3 regions of the Streptomyces sp. P9(2023) genome follow, and region 1 is predicted to be linked to each of the others. Evidence: riboswitches for the same ligand, from Rfam matches in the RefSeq annotation. Region 1 holds a riboswitch; each other region holds the start of a gene.
The links. A riboswitch is a leader RNA that binds a small molecule or an ion and turns the genes downstream of it on or off. The one in region 1 is predicted to bind cyclic di-AMP.

Region 1 (6,050 bases):
CGGCGTTCCTCGCCGGGCTGGACGCCGACCGGTTCGCGACCTGCCAGTACCTGCGGGTCGCGCTCACCACCGGCGAGGTCCACGCGGCGAACGCGGGCCATCCGCCGCCCCTGCTGCGCCACGCCGACGGCACGGTCGAGCTCTTCCGGCTCGCGGGCGGCCCGCCGCTGGGCCTGCCGGCCGAATGGGGGCTGGCCCGCTATCCGTACATGAGCGCCCGGCTCGCGCCGGCAGAGACGCTGCTGCTCTACTCCGACGGGCTGGTCGAGAAGCCGGGCGAGGACTTCGACGTCGGGCTCGCGCGGCTCGCGGCCGCCTTCTCGGACGGCCCACCCGACCTGGAGGAGCTGGCCGACCACCTGCTCGACACGCTCACCGGCGGCCCGCACGCGGAGGACGACGCGGCGCTCCTTATGGTGCGCAGGGACGACTCCGGGCCGGTCGGCTAGCGTCGAGGCAGGCCGGGCCGGTCGTACCACCGCCGTATTGGTTCAGGTCCGAACCAATCCTTGGCCAACTGCATACTGCCCCCTCGGAAGTTCATCCAAGACTTACCTCACGGATGTATACCTTTGAGCTCGGCTCCCCCATCCTTGTCCACCGTGCGCCATTGGGGCACTCCGTGACACGAGAGGCGGGGCATTGACTCCCATCAGCCGCAGGGGATTCGTCGGGATCGGGGCAGGGCTCGCGGCGGGCGCGGCGCTGCCCACGGGTACGGCGTCGGCCGCCGCCTCGGCCGCGACCGGCACCATCACCGACGTCAAGCACGTCGTGGTCCTCATGCAGGAGAACCGCAGCTTCGACCACTACTTCGGCAAGCTGCGCGGCGTGCGCGGCTTCGGCGACCGGGCGGCGGGCAACATCCCCGGCGGCTGGGGCATGTTCAACCAGCCCAACTGGGGCGGCCGTCAGTACCCGTGGAAGCTGAGCGCCACCCCGCCGGCGGGCGGTGTCGACGGCGAGACCCTCGCCCAGTGCAACGGCGACCTGCCGCACAGCTGGACCTCGCAGCACGCGGCCTGGAACAAGGGCCGGATGGACAACTGGGTCACGGGCGTCGGCAACACCCGCACCCTGGGCCACCTCGACCGCGGCGACATACCGTTCCACTACGCCCTCGCCGACAACTACACGGTCTGCGACGCGTACTTCTGCTCGGCGCTCAGCGCCACCGGCCCCAACCGCACGTTTCTGTGGAGCGGGAAGATCGACGCGTCCAGCAAGGACGGCGGCGACGAGTCGGGGCTCACCTGGGAGACGTACGCCGAGGCGCTCCAGCGGGCCGGCGTGAGCTGGAAGGTCTACCAGAACGCCCAGGACAACTACGGCGACAACGGCCTCGCGTACTTCAAGAAGTTCACCGACGCGCGGCCGGGCGACCCGCTGCACGACCGGGGCATGGGGTCGGTGCCGAAGGTCACCGGTTCCACGCCGGACGACATCGCCGCCGCGATCCGCGCGGACGTCGTCGCCGGGACGCTGCCGCAGGTCTCCTGGGTGGTGGCGAGCGAGGCGTTCTCCGAGCACCCCTACGCACCGCCCGGCGACGGCGCGCACTTCGTCGACCTGGTCTACCGCGCGCTGGCCGCGAACCCCGAGGTCTTCGACTCGACCGTACTGTTCCTCAACTACGACGAGAACGACGGGTTCTTCGACCACGTGCCGCCGCCGGTCGCCCCGCCCGGCACCCCCGGCGAGTACCTCGACGGCGTGCCGATCGGCCTCGGGTTCCGCGTCCCCATGCTCGTCATGTCGCCCTGGACGCGCGGTGGCTGGGTCAGCTCCGAAACCTTCGACCACACCTCGGTGCTGCGCTTCATGGAGACCTGGACGGCCGCCCTCGGCAAGCCCGCGACCTGCCCGAACATCAGCGCCTGGCGGCGGAAGGTCACCGGTGACCTGACGGGCGTCTTCGACTTCGCGCGCCCGGTGTACGGCGTCCCCTCGGGTCTCCCCTCCACGGCCAAGGTCATCGGGCAGTCGACCTGCGGCCCGCTGCCCAACCCCGTGCCGCAGGACAACGCCCTGCCCGCGCAGGAGTCCGGCACGCGCCCGGCGCGAGCCCTGCCGTACCAGGTCAACGGAAACCTCGACCGGTTCGAGTTCGGCGCGGCGGGGAAGATCCTCGCCTGGTTCTCGATGACGAACCAGGGCGCGCAGGCGAAGCGGGCGGCACACTTCACGATCCACCCGCACCAGCACCGGGACACGGCGGCCTGGCAGTACACGGTCGACCCGGGCGCGACGTCCACGGACTACTTCAACATCGGACTCGGGTCCGGGTCGGGCAAGTACGACATCTCGATGATGGGCCCCAACCGCTTCCTGCGGCGCTTCATCGGCGACGCGTCCAAGGCGGGGAAGGCGATCGAGGTCGCGGCGCGGTTCGCGACGGAGCCGGGCACCGGGAAGACGGCGATCTTCTTCAAGCTGACCAACACCTCGGCCGGCCCCGTGACCTTCACGATCCGCTCGAACGCCTACCGCACGGACGGGCCGTGGACGTACACGGTGCCGGCGAACTCCTCGCGCGAGGACTTCTTCAACGCCGTGGCGTACAGCAACGGCTGGTACGACTTCACGATCATGGCCGACATCGACGGCACGTGGTCGCGCCGCTACACGGGCCACATCGAGACGGGTGCCGCGAGCATCACGGGCTGACGCGCACACATCCACCGTTCCGACCAAAAGGGACACAAAGGGTTTTTATCCCCCCTTGTGTCCCTTTTCCCAACTCGGCGGAATTTCCCCTCATGTCCGATATGAAATGGCGGGTGAGGCGAATCACGCCGGTGCCCGCGATGACCTTTCCGCGTGCTTCGTTCCCTTGCCCGGCAAGGAAGTTCGGTGCGGCGCGCGCGGCCCGGAACCACCTTCGGAATGACCCGTTCATTCGGCGTCTTGTTTCAGTCGACATTTCTCGCCTACGGTCACCTCCACCCGGACGGAACGCCGAATCCTGCCACCGTCCGAAAACACCGCTCATTCACCCGATGGCAGGAGCGGGGGACCCACCTATTCGCCGGTCCGGATTTCCGGAACGGCTCGGGGTGAAGTCGCCGACATGCGACCGGGCATCTCCAGCCCGAACCCGACAGCTCACCCCGCAGGCGCCGGAGAGGACTGCATCATGCCCGCACACGGTAAGCACCGGCGCCCCAAGCGACGTCCCCTGACCCGCGGTATCGCCCTGGCAAGCACGGGTGGGGCCGCACTGGCCCTCCCCCTCGTCGCCACGGCCACCGCGCATGCCGCGCCCAGCGCCGCCCCCGGGATCGCGCCGGTCGAGAAGACCGTTCTCAGCGCCCCGGCGAAGATCGCGGAATCAATTCCGGCCGCGCGGAATTCCGCCCCGACGACCTATACCGTCACCCGCGGCGATTCCCTTTCGGTGATCGCACAGGAGCAGAGCGTGCGGGGCGGCTGGAAGGCGCTGTACCAGGCGAATCGCAAGGCGGTGGGTGACAACCCGTCACTTATCCACCCCGGTCTGGAACTGACGCTTCGCGGCAAGGCCGCCACCGCCCCGAAGAAGCCGGCGGCGCAGCCGAAGTCCAAGGCCCGTACGACGAGTACGAAGCGCGCCGACCGCTCGGAGCAGCGGACCGCCCCCGCCAAGGCGGCCCCCGCGAAGGCTCCCGCGCAGTCCACCCAGTCCACCCAGGTGGCCGCCAAGAGCTACACCAACGACCTCGACGGCTGGATCCGCGAGTCGCTGGACGTCATGCAGAAGTACGGCATCCCCGGTTCGTACGAGGGCATCCAGCGCAACATCATGCGCGAGTCCTCCGGCAACCCGCAGGCCATCAACAACTGGGACTCCAACGCCGCCAAGGGCACCCCGTCCAAGGGCCTGCTCCAGGTGATCGAGCCGACGTTCCTCGCCTACCACGTGCCCGGTACCTCGATGGACCTGTACGACCCGGTCGCCAACATCACGGCCGCCTGCAACTACGCGGCGGACCGGTACGGCTCCATCGACAACGTCAACGGCCCGTACTGACAGCCGGCAGGCCCGTACCGACAGCCGGAAGCGGTCGGGCCTGACGGCTAGAAGTGGTCGGTGAACCAGCCGGCCGCCAGTTCGCCGACCTGTTCCAGGGTGCCGGGCTCCTCGAAGAGGTGTCCGGCACCTGGCACGACGACGAGCCGGTTCTCGCAGCTGAGCTGTCGCTGGGCCGCCTCGTTCAGCTCCTGCACGAGCGGGTCGTGGCCTCCCACGATCAGCAGCGTGGGGGCCCGGACCTGGCCGAGGCGCGGGCCCGCGAGGTCCGGCCGGCCGCCGCGGGAGACCACGGCGGCCACTGCGGACAGCGGGTCGGCCGCGGCCCACAGGGCGGCCGCGGCACCGGTGCTGGCGCCGAAGTAGCCGGTCCGCAGTGCGTCGAGGCCGGGCCGGCCGCCCAGCCAGCGGGTGGCGCGGGCCAGCCGGTCGGCGAGGAGTTCGGTGTCGAAGACGTTGGCGCGGTCGGCCGCCTCCTCCTCGGTGAGCAGGTCGAAGAGGAGCGTGCCGAGACCGGCCCGGTTCAGGCTCTCCGCCACGGCCCGGTTGCGGGGGCTGTGCCGGCTGCTGCCGCTGCCGTGGGCGAAGACCACGATCCCCGGCGCGCCCTCGGGCACCACCAGCCGGCCCGCGACCTCCACCTCCCCCACCGGCATCAGCACCTCAGGGTCCTGGTCGCCCGCGCCGGGCCCGGCGTGGTGGCGCTCCAGACAGGCGACGACCTCCTCGTCCGGCGTCTGCGAGAAGTCCTCGTAGAACTGGCCGATCGCGTAGAAGAACTCCGGCTCGTGGACGCTGATGGTCTCGTCCGCCTCCCTGCCGATCCGCTCCGGCCAGTCGCTCGGGGCGACCGGCACCGCGAGGACGATCCGCGCGGCCCCCTGGGCGCGGACGACCCGGCAGGCCGCCACGGCGGTGGCGCCCGTCGCCAGGCCGTCGTCGACGACCACGACGGTCCGGCCGTCGAGCCGGGCCGCCGGCCGGGGGCCCCGGTAGCTCCGGGCCCGCTGCCCGAGCACCGTCCGCTCACGCGCCTCCACGCCTGCCAGGTCTCCGGAAGAGACCCGGGCGTCGGCCAGGACGTGTTCGTTGAGTACGCGTACGCCGCCCTCGCCGATGGCGCCCATGGCCAGTTCCGGCTGGTAGGGCACCCCGAGTTTGCGGACGAGACAGACGTCCAGGGGAGCCCCGAGGGCGTCGGCGACCTGTTCGGCGACCGGCACGCCGCCGCGGGGAAGTCCGAGGACCACGACGTCACGGCCCTTGAGGTGCTCCAGGCGGGCGGCGAGCTGCCGTCCGGCGTCCGTGCGATCGGTGAAGTACATGTCCCGCTCGTCTCCCTGGTCCTGAGCGTGTACCCGGTCCTGGGCGTGTCCCGGGTCCCGGGTGTGCGCGCGGGCGGCTGGTGCGCCGCCGCCGTCCGTCAGACGGGGCGGGCGACGAGGGTTCCGTCCTCGTCGAGGTCGACCCGCGTGCCGTAGGGCCGGCTGGTCCGGCCGAGTACGTCGTGGAGCCAGCGCGCGTCGCGGCCGGGTGCGTACTCCAGCCGCATGCGCCGGGCCCGCAGGGGAATGATGCGTACCTCCTGGAGTCCGCCGTCGTCGGGGCGCACCGACGCGAGGTACAGCAGCCGCAGGTCGTCGCGGTACTGCTCGTAGCCGGTGATGCCCTCGTAGTCGTTGATCAGGTCGCCGCAGCCGTACAGGACGAGCTTTCCCCGGTACACCTCCAGCGGCCGGGCGTGGTGCGAGGAGTGGCCGTGCACCAGGTCCGCGCCGGCGTCGATCAGCGCGTGGGCGTAGTCGACGTCGGGGCGGGAGAGCGCGTACCCCCAGTTCGAGCCCCAGTGGAGCGAGACCAGGACGAGGTCGCCGGGGCGTTTGGTGTCCCGGATCCGGTCGAGGAGGAGGCGGGCCGCGGTGGCGCCTGGCCCGGCGGCGAAGTGGACGCCGCCGTGCCGCGCGGTGGCGGCCCAGGCCCGCGGGATGCCGCTGGAGGCCATGCCGAGGGCGTACGCGACAAGGCGCCCGCCACCGGGCAG
Region 2 (6,050 bases), on a different contig from region 1:
CCTCGGGCTCGCCGTCCTGCCCGTCCCGCTGCTGCTCGCCGCGTTCCGCTGGCTGGACCGGGTCGAACCGGGCCCGTGGAAGAACCTGATCTTCGCCTTCGCCTGGGGCGCCTGCGCCGCCACGCTCGTCGCGATCCTCGCCAACTCCTTCGCGGTCCGCTGGATCGCGACCGCCACCGCCGACCCCGCCTCCGCCGAGTCCCTCGGCGCCACGGTCGTCGCCCCGGTCGTCGAGGAGAGCGCCAAGGGGGCCGCCATCCTGCTGATCTTCCTCTTCCGCAGACGGCACTTCACCGGTCTCGTCGACGGCGTCGTCGTCGCCGGCTTCACCGCCACCGGCTTCGCCTTCACCGAGAACATCCTCTATCTCGGCAACGCCTTCGGCGAGGACCAGGACCTCGGCTCCGGCGGCCTCGGCTCCATGACCGCCGGCACCTTCTTCGTACGGATCGTGATGTCGCCGTTCGCGCATCCGCTCTTCACCGTCTTCACCGGCCTCGGCTTCGCCTTCGCCGCCCTCGCCACCTCGCGCCGGAAGTTCCTGCGGGTGCGCCGGGTCCTGCTGCCGCTCGCCGGACTGCTCCTCGCCATGCTCATGCACGCCCTGTGGAACGGCTCCGCGACCCTCCTCGGGCCGCTGGGCTTCATCCTGGTCTACGGCATGTTCATGGTGCCCGCCTTCGGCCTGCTGACCTGGCTCGCGATATGGAGCAGGCAGCGCGAACTGCGCACGATATCCGGCCAGCTCCCGGCGTACGCGGCGGCCGGCTGGCTCTCGCCCGCCGAGCCGCTCGCGCTCTCCTCGATGCGGGCGCGCTCCATGGCCCGCGACTTCGCCCGCCGTACGTACGGCCCGCCGGCCGCCACCGCGGTCGGCGAGTACGAGGCGTTCGCGACGACGCTCGCCTTCCTGCGCCACCGCGCCCAGCGCGGCGCGCCGGACCCCGACTTCACGGCCCGCGAGCAGGAGCTGCTGCACCACCTCTGGCAGCGCAAGCCGGTCGCCTCCCCCGCCCTCACATACGCCGCGCGGGCGACCGGCCGGGTCTGGGCGCCGCCGCAGTACCTCGACTACGGCGGCTACAACCCGTACCAGAGTTGACCCCCGTACCCCCTACGCCTCCGACGCCTCCGACGCCTTCGTCAGAAGGTCCACCTCCGACGGCGTCAGCCGCAGGTCCGCCACCGCCATCAGGGCCGGCAGCTGTTCGACCGTACGGGCCGAGGCGATCGGCGCCGTGACCGTCGGCCGGGAGGCGAGCCAGGCCAGGGCGACGGTGGCGACCTCCGCCTCGTGCGCCTCGGCCACGGTGTCGAGCGCGGCGAGGATCCGGCGGCCCCGCTCGGTCTCGGCGTGCTCGGCGGCGCCCTCGGCGCGGACGCTGTCGACGGTCTTCCCGGGGCGGTACTTGCCCGTGAGGAAGCCGGACGCCAGCGCGAAGTACGGGAGGGCGGCGAGCCCGGCCCGCTCGGTGGTGGCCAGGAGCTCGCCCTCGTACGTGTCGCGCGAGAGCAGGTTGTAGTGCGGCTGCAGGGCGACGTAGCGGGCGAGGCCCTCGGTCTCGGCGAAGTCGAGGGAGGCCTGGAGCCGCTCGGGCGAGATGTTGGAGGCGGCGACGGCCCGCACCTTGCCGTCCTTCACCAGCTGGTCGAGCGCGGTGACGATCTCCTCGACGGGGACGGCCGGGTCGTCGAAGTGCGAGTAGTACAGGTCGATGTAGTCGGTGCCGAGGCGGCGCAGCGACTCCTCGACGGCGGCCTTGATCGTGGTCGCGGCGAGCCCCTTGTACCGGGGGTGGGCGCCGACCTTCGTGGCGACGACGACCTCGGAGCGGTTGCCGCGGCCGGCGAGCCACTTGCCGATCAGCGTCTCGGACTCGCCGCCCTGATTGCCCTCGGCCCAGGCGGAGTACATGTCGGCGGTGTCGACGAAGTTGCCGCCGGCGGCGGTGTAGGCGTCGAGGACGGCGAACGTCTGTGCCTGGTCGGCGGACCAGCCGAAGACGTTGCCGCCCAGCGCGAGCGGGAAGACGTGCAGGTCCGAGCTGCCCAGCGGGCGGAGAGAGGTCATGGGACGGTCAACGACCGTCCCATGACGGGGTATTCCGGCAGCCCCGACGTCGGGGGGGTGCCGCCAGGACTGCCGGAGTCGGGAGGCGTGGGAGGCACCCTCGCGTCAGACCGAGATGCCCTTGTTCGCCAGCCAGGCCGCCGGGTCCAGGCCCGAGCCGCCCGGGGTGTGGATCTCCAGGTGCAGGTGCGGGCCGGTCACGTTGCCGGTCGCGCCCACGCGGCCGATGGTGTCGCCGGTGCCCACGGACTGGCCGGCGCTCACCGTCATCGAGGACAGGTGCGCGTACCAGACCTCCGTACCGTCCTCCAGCTCCAGGACGATCCGGTAGCCGTACGAGCCGGACCAGCCCGCCGACTTGATCGTGCCGCCGTTCACCGCCTTGACCGGCGTGCCGGTGGGCGCCGCGAAGTCGAGGCCGGTGTGCTGGCCGGAGGACCACATGGAGCCGGACTGGCCGTACGTGGAGGTGAGGGTGTACGAGGACGTGGGCAGCGAGTAGCTCGCGGCGAGCTTCGCCAGACGCTCCGCCTCGGCCTTCGCCGCCGCTTCCTCCTCGGCCTTCTTCTTCGCCGCGGCCGCTTCCTTCTCGGCCTTCTCGGCCTGGACCGCGGCCTCGGCGGCGGCCTTCTCGGCGGCCGCCTTCTCCGCCGCGGCCTTCTCGGCGGCGTCGGCGTTGGCCTGCTGCTGCTCGGCCTGCTGGAGGATGCGGGCGCGCAGCGCCTCGCCGGCGTCGGCCGTCGCGGCGGAGGCGGTGCTCTCGGTCCCCGCGGTCTTTCCGGCGCTCTCGGCCGGCAGGGCGAGGGTGGCGGTGAGCGGCTGCGGGTTGTTCGTCCCGGAGCCCGAACCGTCCGTGCCCTCAGCACCGTCGGAGAGGAACTCGCCGACGCCGGGCAGCTCGGAGGCGTCCGGCAGGTTGAGGTCGGGGAGCGATATCGAGACCGGGGGCTTGTCCTTGGCGGTCGCCATGCCGCCCGCGCCGACGGCCGCGATGACACCGACGCCGAGGACGGTGGAGGAGCGGGCGAAGCCGGAGCGCTGCTTCACGACACGGTGGCGGCCACCCGAACGGGCCTGCTGGCGCAGGGAGTCCTCGGTGGGGTTCCACTCCCCCCACGTGGTCGCGTCGTCGTCCGTCCCGGCGGCGCCACGAGCGCCGAACGCGTTGAACCTGTCTGAAAGACCTTCAGGGGCAGGGCTGTTGGACGCCACGGAGGCGTACTCCTTTCCTTCCTTCTCGCCTACCGGGTTAGCTGACGGGTTCGGAGCAGGAAGGTCTCCTACGGACGGTGTCGTACGAGTACGACGGTGTCCGATTCACCCCAAGTAGTGGTTCCCCGGTTCCCTTTCAGGATTCGGCGCGTGCGCACGGTGCCGTCTCTTACGACGGCTGGGACGACCGCGCTGCGTTATCGAACGTTAATAGACGCGAGGGCCGGATTCCAAGCTGTTCCTGTTGATCATCCGCGAGATTGAGCTGGTACAGACCGATTTGATCCTGCTTCAGTCCAGACTTTCACAGGGAACCGGGAACTGACGGTGCATCAATTGTTATCGCAGCGGTACCTCTCCACTACGGATGGTCACAGTGACTGTCACCGCGTCGGTCAGGGCACCACGGGCATCGTCCGGCGCCGGTCCGGCTGGCCCTCTGCGGGCCGGCTCACCGCGAGCAGCGCCATGTCGTCGGTGGCCCCGCCGCCCGTGTACCGGCGGACGTCGTCGACGAGCGCGTCGAGCAGCTCCTCCGGCCCCGGGAAGATCCGCCCGGCGAGCCGCTCGGCCGGTTCGTAGAAGTCCCCCGCCGCGTCCCGCGCCTCGGAGAGGCCGTCGGTGTAGAGGAGGAGCGTGGCGCCCGGCGGGTACGGGGCCTCGTCGGCCCGGTCCGGCCAGGCGGCCAGCTCGCCCATGCCCAGCGGCAGCGCGGGCTCGGTCGGCTCCAGGAGCGCCAGGCCCCCGTCCGCGTACAGCAGCAGCGGTTCGGGGTGGCCGCGATTGACGATCCGTACCCGCCCGTCGCCGCGCGGGATCTCGGCCAGGACGGCGGTGGTGAAGCCCTCGAAGGCGTCGAGGCCGGAGCGGCGCGTGCCCTCCCGGGCCAGCGCCCGTTCGAGCCGCTGCGCTACGCCCTCCAGACTCGACTCCTGCTCGGCCGCCTCCCGGAAGGCGCCGATCACGACCGCGACCGCCTCGACCGCGTCCAGCCCCTTGCCGCGCACGTCACCGACCACCAGCCGTACCCCGTAGGGGGTGTCCTGGACGGCGAACAGGTCACCGCCGATGAACGCGTCCGCCTGCGCGGCCTCGTACCGGGCCGCGACCTGGAGCCCGCCGATCCGCTCGGCGGGCGTCGGCAGCACGGCCTTCTGCGCGGTCTCCGCGATCACCCGCGCCGACGCGAGCCGTTCGCCGCTGCGGCGCACGACCCGGTTGATGAGCAGGGCGAGGGCGGAGACGGTGACGACGGTCAGGGTCCCGGTGAGGGCGGGGACGTCGGTGGCGGTGTCGTTGTAGAGGTGCAGCCCGACGCTGGCGAGGACCGCGGCGATGCAGGTGACCAGCGTCGTCAGCATCGAGAAGAAGGGCGCGGCGATGAGCGGCGCGGCCGAGAACATCGGGGAGGCCGTGTACGAGGCGGGGGTGGACAGGTCGAAGACGACTCCGCCGAGGATCACCAGCGGCGGCAGCGCCCGGATGAACCGGCGGGCCCGCTCGGCCCGCCCGCCGCGCGGCGCCCGGCCCCCGCCCGCCGGCCGGTCGAGCCCGTTCGCCTGCGGGCCGCCGCGGCCGTTCGCCGGACCGCCGCCCAGTCCGTAGACCCACCCGTTCCTCTGCCCGTTCGCCCGCCCGTTCCCCCGGCCGTTCCCGTTGCCCTTCCCCCGGCCCTGCCCCTGGCCCACCTGTGCTCTCCTGCCCGGTCCGTACACGGCACGGCGACGGACGGTACCGCGCCCTCCCCAGGGTGGCGGGAGCCGCGCCGCGCTGCGACCCCCGCTCGGCCATGTGGGGGACAAGGACCGCCGCCTCCGTGACAGGTTCCGCTACAGGTTCCGCTCCGCGTAGACCTTCATCGCGTCCCGGACGAGAAGGGCGGTGCCCTCGCCGTGCTGGTCGTAGTTGACGGTGAAGCGCGGGTCGTCGACGTACATCCGGCCGAGGCCGGTCACGTACTCCTTCGTCGGCTTCGTCGTCATCGACCGCGTAAAGGTCAAAACCACGGAGTCACACACGACGAAGGCCCGGATCCAGTGACTGGATCCGGGCCTTCGTTGCTACTGAGTAGCGGGGACAGGATTTGAACCTGCGACCTCTGGGTTATGAGCCCAGCGAGCTACCGAGCTGCTCCACCCCGCGTCGGTGAATATGACCTTACGGCATGGCGAGCAGATCCCCTAATCGCATGACCCCCGCGGCCTCAGCAGCCGCAGTCCTCGGAGTCGACCGGGGCGGTCAGCGGGTCGGCGTCCTTCTTCGCCGGGCCCTCCCACGTCTCGTACGCGAAGCCCTCGCGGACCCAGTACTCGAAGCCGCCGAGCATCTCCTTCACCTGGAAGCCCAGCTGCGCCAGGGCGAGCGCGGCGCGGGTGCCGCCGTTGCAGCCGGGGCCCCAGCAGTACGTGACCACGGGGACGGACTTGTCGAGCAGCTGCTCGGCCTGCTCGGCGATGAGCGCGGTCGGCAGGTGGAGTGCGCCGGGGACGTGGCCCTGGTCCCAGGACGCGGTGGAGCGGGAGTCGATGACCACGAAGCCGGGGTCGCCGTCGGCGGCGAGGGCGCCGGCGACGTCGGAGACGTCGGCGTGGAAGGCGAGGCTGGCGGAGAAGTAGGCCGCGGCGGCCTGCGGAGAGGCGGGCGGGGTACGAAGTACGGCGTTGACCTGCGCGGTTGTCGTCATGCATGAAAATCTACGGGCGAAGATCGTTTCGCTGAAGTGGCAAATCCCGGGGGTTCGTCGGATCGGCCGGGGAAATCCGGGCGT
Region 3 (6,050 bases), on a different contig from region 1:
GGTGGCGAGCCGGGCCTGCATCTCCTTCATGACCCCGTTGGCCTCAAGGGTGCCGATCGCGGAGGCCGCCCGGGGGCAGGTCAGGTAGTACGTGGTCGGGAAGGGCGTGCCGTCCGGGAGCCGCGGCGCGGTCTCGACGACGTCCGGGTTGCCGCAGGGGCAGCGGTGCGCGATGGCGCGCAGCCCCCGGGGCGGGCGGCCGAGCTGGGCTTCGAAGGCGGCGACGTCCGCCTCGGTCGGCTCGGTGCGTGCGGTCTGCGGAGGGGGCGTTTCCATCGTTGCGTCTTGTCTTCTCGTCGGGTGCGGTCGGTGGGGCCGGTGGGTGGGGACGATAGGTCGGGTGGTCTAGCGGGGCGCGTCCGCGCGGTCCACGCCTTCCCAGAGGTCGGAGTACCAGGGGCGGTCGGCCGCGCCCTGCTCGGTGCGCCGGGCGCGCTCGGCCTCGGGGTCGTTCACGGTGAAGCCGGTCTCGCCGGGCACCACGTAGTGCAGGTGCTCGCGGGCGAGCCGGCGGATGTACGCGGGGTCCTGGAGCCGGGCCTTCTCGTCCCGCAGCTCCTCGACGCGCGCGGCGGCGTCGGCGGCCTGGCGCTCCTGCTCGGCGATCTCGGCGCGCTGGGAGACGTACTGCCGCATGGGGTACGCGAGCGCGACGATCAGCGAGCAGACGACCAGGGCGAGGAAGGCCGCGCGGCCGGTGAGCCGGGAGCGGCGGGCCTGGCGGCGGGTCTGGGAGCGGTAGACACGGGCGGCGGTCTGCTCGCCGAGCAGCCTGATCCTGGTCGCGGTCGAGAACCGGTCCCGGGCCATGTGCGCGCCTCCCCTTTACGTACGTACGTCCCCGCACACGGTACGGGACCGGGTGCGGGGACGTAGGTAACCGGGCGACCTGCAGGTCAGCCCTTGAAGCAGATCAGCCCTTGAAGCGCGGGAAGGCGCTGCGGCCGGCGTAGACGGCCGCGTCGTCGAGGATCTCCTCGATGCGCAGGAGCTGGTTGTACTTGGCGACGCGCTCGGAGCGGGCCGGGGCGCCGGTCTTGATCTGGCCGCAGTTGGTGGCGACGGCGAGGTCGGCGATGGTGACGTCCTCGGTCTCGCCGGAGCGGTGCGACATCATGCACTTGAAGCCGCTGCGCTGGGCCAGCTCGACGGCGTCCAGGGTCTCGGTCAGCGAACCGATCTGGTTGACCTTGACCAGCAGGGCGTTGGCGGCGCCGTCCTCGATGCCGCGCGCCAGACGCTCCGGGTTGGTGACGAACAGGTCGTCGCCGACGATCTGGACCTTGGCGCCCAGCTTGTCGGTGAGGACCTTCCAGCCCGACCAGTCGTCCTCGAACAGCGGGTCCTCGATGGAGACCAGCGGGTACGCGGAGACGAGCTCCTCGTAGTACTCGGTCATCTCGGCGGCCGAGCGGGACTTGCCCTCGAACTCGTACTTGCCGTCCTTGTAGAACTCGGACGCGGCGACGTCGAGCGCGAGCGCGATGTCCTTGCCCGGGGCGTAACCGGCCTGCTTGATGGCCTCCAGGATGAGGTCGAGCGCCTCACGGTTGGAGTCCAGGTTCGGGGCGAAGCCGCCCTCGTCGCCGAGGCCGGTGGACAGGCCCTTGGTCTTCAGGACGGACTTGAGGGTGTGGTAGACCTCGGTGCCCCAGCGCAGGGCCTCGGAGAAGGACTCCGCGCCGATCGGCGCGATCATGAACTCCTGGATGTCCACGTTGGAGTCGGCGTGCGAGCCGCCGTTCAGGATGTTCATCATCGGAACGGGCAGCAGGTGCGCGTTCGGGCCGCCGAGGTAGCGGAAGAGCGGGAGGTCCGAGGCCTCGGACGCGGCGTGCGCGACGGCGAGGGAGACGCCGAGGATGGCGTTGGCGCCGAGCGAGGCCTTGTTGTCCGTGGCGTCCAGGTCGAACATGGCCTGGTCGATGAGGCGCTGCTCGGTGGCGTCGTAGCCGACGAGCTCCGGGCCGATCTGCTCGATCACGGCGAGGACGGCCTTCTCGACGCCCTTGCCCATGTAGCGGTTCTTGTCTCCGTCACGGAGCTCAATGGCCTCGAACGCACCGGTGGAGGCACCGGACGGAACGGCAGCACGGCCAGTGCTGCCGTCGTCGAGGCCGACCTCGACCTCGACCGTGGGGTTGCCTCGGGAGTCCAGGATTTCCCGGGCTACGACGACGTCGATGGACGGCACGAGCATCTCCTTCTGGGATGTGACGCTAGATGTGACGCATGCGGTGCAGGGTCGCTTTGGCCTTGCGACAAGAGCCTAACCGGCTCCGAGGCTCCGGCCAGCCGGGCGCCCGACCCCTGGGACGAAAAAGGACCCAAGGACACGCATCTGGGGCCAAAGGCCCTCAGGACTACTCGGCGGTAACCGTCGGGGGTCGGTCGGGCGACGGATCACGGATATCGGATCACGGATCTTGGATCTTGGATCTTGGATCTTGGATATCGGATCCGGAAACGCGGAACCCCGGTCCGGAGCGCACGGGGGAAGAGTGCTCCGGACCGGGGTGGTCACCGCGGGAGGGTCGTGGGACCCGCGTGAGCCGCCGGACTCACACGGGCCGCCGGGCTCACTTCAGGTGAAGCTGCTGGCCCGGGTAGATCAGGTCGGCGTCCTCGACGACGTCCTTGTTGAGCTCGAAGAGCTTCGCCCAGCCGCCCTTGACGTCGTGGGCGGCGGCGATCTTGCTCAGCGTGTCGCCGGCGACGACCTTGTACTCGCCGTCACCCTTCTTGACCTTCTTGCCGGTCGGGGTGGTGACGGTCTTCTTCGACTCGGTCTTCTTGGCCGCGGCCTTGGGGGCGGTCCGCTGCTCGCTGCGGGTCGTCGGCTGCTCGGCCTGACGCTCCTGCTGCGGGGCGCTCTCGACGGCACCGGTGTTCGGCGAGGCGGAGGAGAGGCCGACGCCACAGCTCGGCCAGGCACCCTTGCCCTGACCGGCGAGGACCTTCTCGGCGATCGCGATCTGCTGCGACTTGGAGGCCTGGTCGGCGCTCGCGGCGTACGCGGTGCCACCGAAGGCGGCCCAGGTGGAGCTCGAGAACTGCAGGCCGCCGTAGTAGCCGTTGCCGGTGTTGATGGACCAGTTGCCGCCGGACTCGCACTGGGCGACCTTGTCCCACTCGGAGACGGTGGCGGCCGAGGCGGTGCCGGCGCCCATCAGCGGGGCGGCGACGGCGACACCGGCGACACCGGCGAGAGCGACGGCGCGGGTGGCCTTGGAGGGACGACGGTGTTTGCCCTTGGCGGAAAACAGCATGGGACTTCTCCTCACCGACGCCTACGAGGTGAGCTGTCGGGTTCGGGCCATGTGAGTTGCCCGGCCGCGCGACCTAGCGCGCGGCTTAACCCCAAGCCGTTCCGTCGGCCGTCTGTCTCAACGGCCGGGGACGGCACTTACCTTGGGTCCCCCGCTCCTGCCTTCGGCGCTTGACGCGACGACTGTTCCCATCGGCCGACGGCAGGATTCGGCGTTTCGGTCGACGGGGCCCGCGGTGGCGAGCGGTGACGACCGTAGACACAGACCCGGGGGAAGTTCAAAGACGTCCATGGGGGACAAAACGCCCCTACTTGCCTCGGGGCGAAGGGTATTTACGCAGGTGAGAGGCGACGGAAGCAGATTTTGCGGACGGGACACGCCAGTTGAGGCAAAGAGACCCATGTCTCACTTACACAGAACCGGACATTCACGGCCGAACTACCCGCGCTCAGCTGCCGCCTCGTCAGGCTGACCGATCGTGAGATCGAGGCTCTGGCCAGGAAGGATGAGGTCCGGATCGAGGCCGACCGTCGCGCGGTTGGCGTCGTAGAGGGCGCCCCAGCCACCGGGGAGTTCGTTGCGCTGGGCGATCACCGTGAGGTTGTCGCCGGGCTTGACGGTGTATTCACCGATAGCATCCGAGATGTCCTCGGCGGGCTTGTTGCCCTCGACGCCCTCTGTGCCCTTTGTGTTCCCACTGTCCGGGTTTGCGGCCTTGTTCTTGTCGGCGGCATCCGGTGTCGGCGTGTCGGTCGGAGCGCCGGACGTCTCACCGGTCGGCGAGTCGGACGGCGAGGCGTGGCGACCGGTTTCGAGCGACTTGTCCTTATTGAGCGTCTCCTCCGGATCCGCGTCACCCCGGTGCTTACCGGTGCCGGGAGTGGCCGACGCGGACGGCGTGGACGAGGGGGTCCCGGGCGTGGCGGGGGTCTCGGGACTCTCGGGCTTCGCGAGGGCTTCCGGAGGGGTGTCGACGGTCGGGAGCCCGCCCGTGCGGTCGGACTCCGGGAGCGGGTCCGTGGACTCCGAGGGCGTGACAGCCGGCCCCGGGTGGACGTCGGGCTTGACGCCGTCGTTCGTCAGCCCGGCGATCGGGGCGCAGGTGGCCCACTGCTGGTCGCCCGCGGCGAGGGCCTTCTCGGCCACCGCTATCTGCTGGGCCCGGCTGGCCAGGTCCGCGCTGGGCGCGTACGCCAGGCCGCCGTGCCGCTCCCAGCTGACCTGGGTGAACTGGAGCCCGCCGTAGAGCCCGTTGCCGTAGTGGGCGCTCCACTGGCCGCCCGACTCGCACTCGGCGACCCGGTCCCAGGTGGCCGCGTCGGCGGCGGATGCCGAGCCCGCACCCAAGAGGGGCAGCGCGAGGGCCGACCCCGTCACGCCTGCGGCGACGACGATGGCGGGGGCCTGGCGGGGTCTGCGGTGACGACCGTTCCCGGAGCGCATGCGGAGTGCCTTCCGTGTGACTGGTGAGGTGACGGTGAACGTAGCGGCATTCGAACGTCAGTCACAAGTCGATGCAGCGGAGATCACGTAAAAGTCACAGTCTTGACGGAGAGTCAGCTCGCAAGAGGGGTGAAGTCCACCGGAAGTGTGCGCAATCCACGCATGATGAGCCCGCCGCGCCACCGCAGATCGGCCGGATCCCCGGCAAGTCGCAGGTCCGGCAGGCGAGTCAGCAGCGTGGCGAGCGCGATCTGGCCTTCGAGCCGGGCGAGCGGGGCGCCGATGCAGTAGTGGATGCCGTGGCCGTAGCCGAGGTGCTGGTTGTCGCGCCGGGAGAGGTCGAGCGTGTCCGGCTCCTCGAAGCGGGCCGGGTCGCGGTCGGCGGCGGCGAGCACGACGAGGACCGGGTCGCCGGCCGGGATCTCCTGACCGCCGATCGTCAGCGGCTCCATGGCGTACCGCCAGGTGGCCATCTCCACCGGCCCGTCGAAGCGCAGCAGCTCCTCGACACCGGTTTCGAGGAGGTCGCGCTCGCCGGCGGCGATCGAGGTCTGGAGCCGCTCGCGCTGGTCAGGGTTCCGCAGCAGCGCGTACACCCCGTTCCCGACCAGGTTGACAGTGGTCTCGAAGCCGGCGAAGAGAAGGATGAAGGCCATGGCGGCGGCCTCGTTCTCGGTGAGGTGCTCGCCGTGGTCGGAGGCCTTGATGAGCCCCGAGATCAGGTCGTCGCCGGGGTCGAGCCGCTTGCGGTGGATCAGCTCGGCGAGGTAGCCGCGCATCTTCTTGACCGACCGCGCCACGCCGCCGCGCGGCCCACCGCCGTGCCGGATCATCATCCCGGCCCAGTCCCGGAAGTCGTCCTGGTCCTCGCGGGGTACGCCGAGCAGGTCGCAGATGGCGTAGATGGGCAGGGGGAAGGCGAACTCGTGGATCAGGTCGGCCGTGCCCTTGGCGGCGAAGGAGTCGATCAGCTGATCCGTCAGCTCCTGCACCCGGGGCGCGAACTCGGCGACCCGGCGCGGGGTGAACGCCTTGGAGACGAGACGGCGCAGCCGGGTGTGGTCGGGTGGGTCGATGTTGAGGAGATGCGTCATCAGCTCGGCCTTGCGCTCCCCCGGGATCCCGGTCTTGCCCTTGGCGTGCGCGGGCTCGTCGTGGTGCGCCGGGTTCTTCGAGAGCCGCTGGTCGGCGAGGGCCTGCCGGGCGTCCGCGTACCGCGTCACGAGCCAGGCCTCGACCCCGCTGGGCAGCTTGGCCCGGTGCACGGGCGCGTGCTCGCGGAGCCAGGCGTAGGCGGGGTACGGATCGGTCGCGAACTCCCAGGTGAAGAGCTCGGGG

Region 2: linked by a shared signal. The riboswitch ahead of Q5762_RS35075 (M23 family metallopeptidase) and the one ahead of Q5762_RS11835 (LysM peptidoglycan-binding domain-containing protein) in region 1 are both predicted to bind cyclic di-AMP.
Region 3: linked by a shared signal. The riboswitch ahead of Q5762_RS22990 (transglycosylase family protein) and the one ahead of Q5762_RS11835 (LysM peptidoglycan-binding domain-containing protein) in region 1 are both predicted to bind cyclic di-AMP.

Annotation. Positions count from the first base shown of each region.
Region 1 is NZ_JAUPWM010000006.1:206,573-212,622, forward strand. Features, by position in the region: gene Q5762_RS11825 (SpoIIE family protein phosphatase) at 1-449, shown strand, start outside; gene Q5762_RS11830 (phosphocholine-specific phospholipase C) at 643-2,667, shown strand; cyclic di-AMP (ydaO/yuaA leader) riboswitch at 2,976-3,132, shown strand; gene Q5762_RS11835 (LysM peptidoglycan-binding domain-containing protein) at 3,137-4,009, shown strand; gene Q5762_RS11840 (phosphoribosyltransferase family protein) at 4,057-5,334, opposite strand; gene Q5762_RS11845 (CapA family protein) at 5,433-6,050, opposite strand, start outside.
Region 2 is NZ_JAUPWM010000054.1:19,967-26,016, forward strand. Features, by position in the region: gene Q5762_RS35065 (PrsW family intramembrane metalloprotease) at 1-1,102, shown strand, start outside; gene Q5762_RS35070 (aldo/keto reductase) at 1,115-2,071, opposite strand; gene Q5762_RS35075 (M23 family metallopeptidase) at 2,177-3,283, opposite strand; cyclic di-AMP (ydaO/yuaA leader) riboswitch at 3,295-3,442, opposite strand; gene Q5762_RS35080 (PP2C family protein-serine/threonine phosphatase) at 3,679-4,881, opposite strand; partial or broken gene Q5762_RS35085 (TipAS antibiotic-recognition domain-containing protein) at 5,113-5,268, opposite strand; tRNA gene Q5762_RS35090 (tRNA-Met) at 5,352-5,425, opposite strand; gene Q5762_RS35095 (rhodanese-like domain-containing protein) at 5,487-5,966, opposite strand.
Region 3 is NZ_JAUPWM010000019.1:14,755-20,804, reverse strand. Features, by position in the region: gene Q5762_RS23005 (DUF501 domain-containing protein) at 1-276, opposite strand, end outside; gene Q5762_RS23000 (septum formation initiator family protein) at 346-810, opposite strand; gene eno (phosphopyruvate hydratase) at 914-2,200, opposite strand; gene Q5762_RS22990 (transglycosylase family protein) at 2,580-3,269, opposite strand; cyclic di-AMP (ydaO/yuaA leader) riboswitch at 3,273-3,448, opposite strand; gene Q5762_RS22985 (transglycosylase family protein) at 3,708-4,712, opposite strand; gene Q5762_RS22980 (cytochrome P450) at 4,826-6,050, opposite strand, start outside.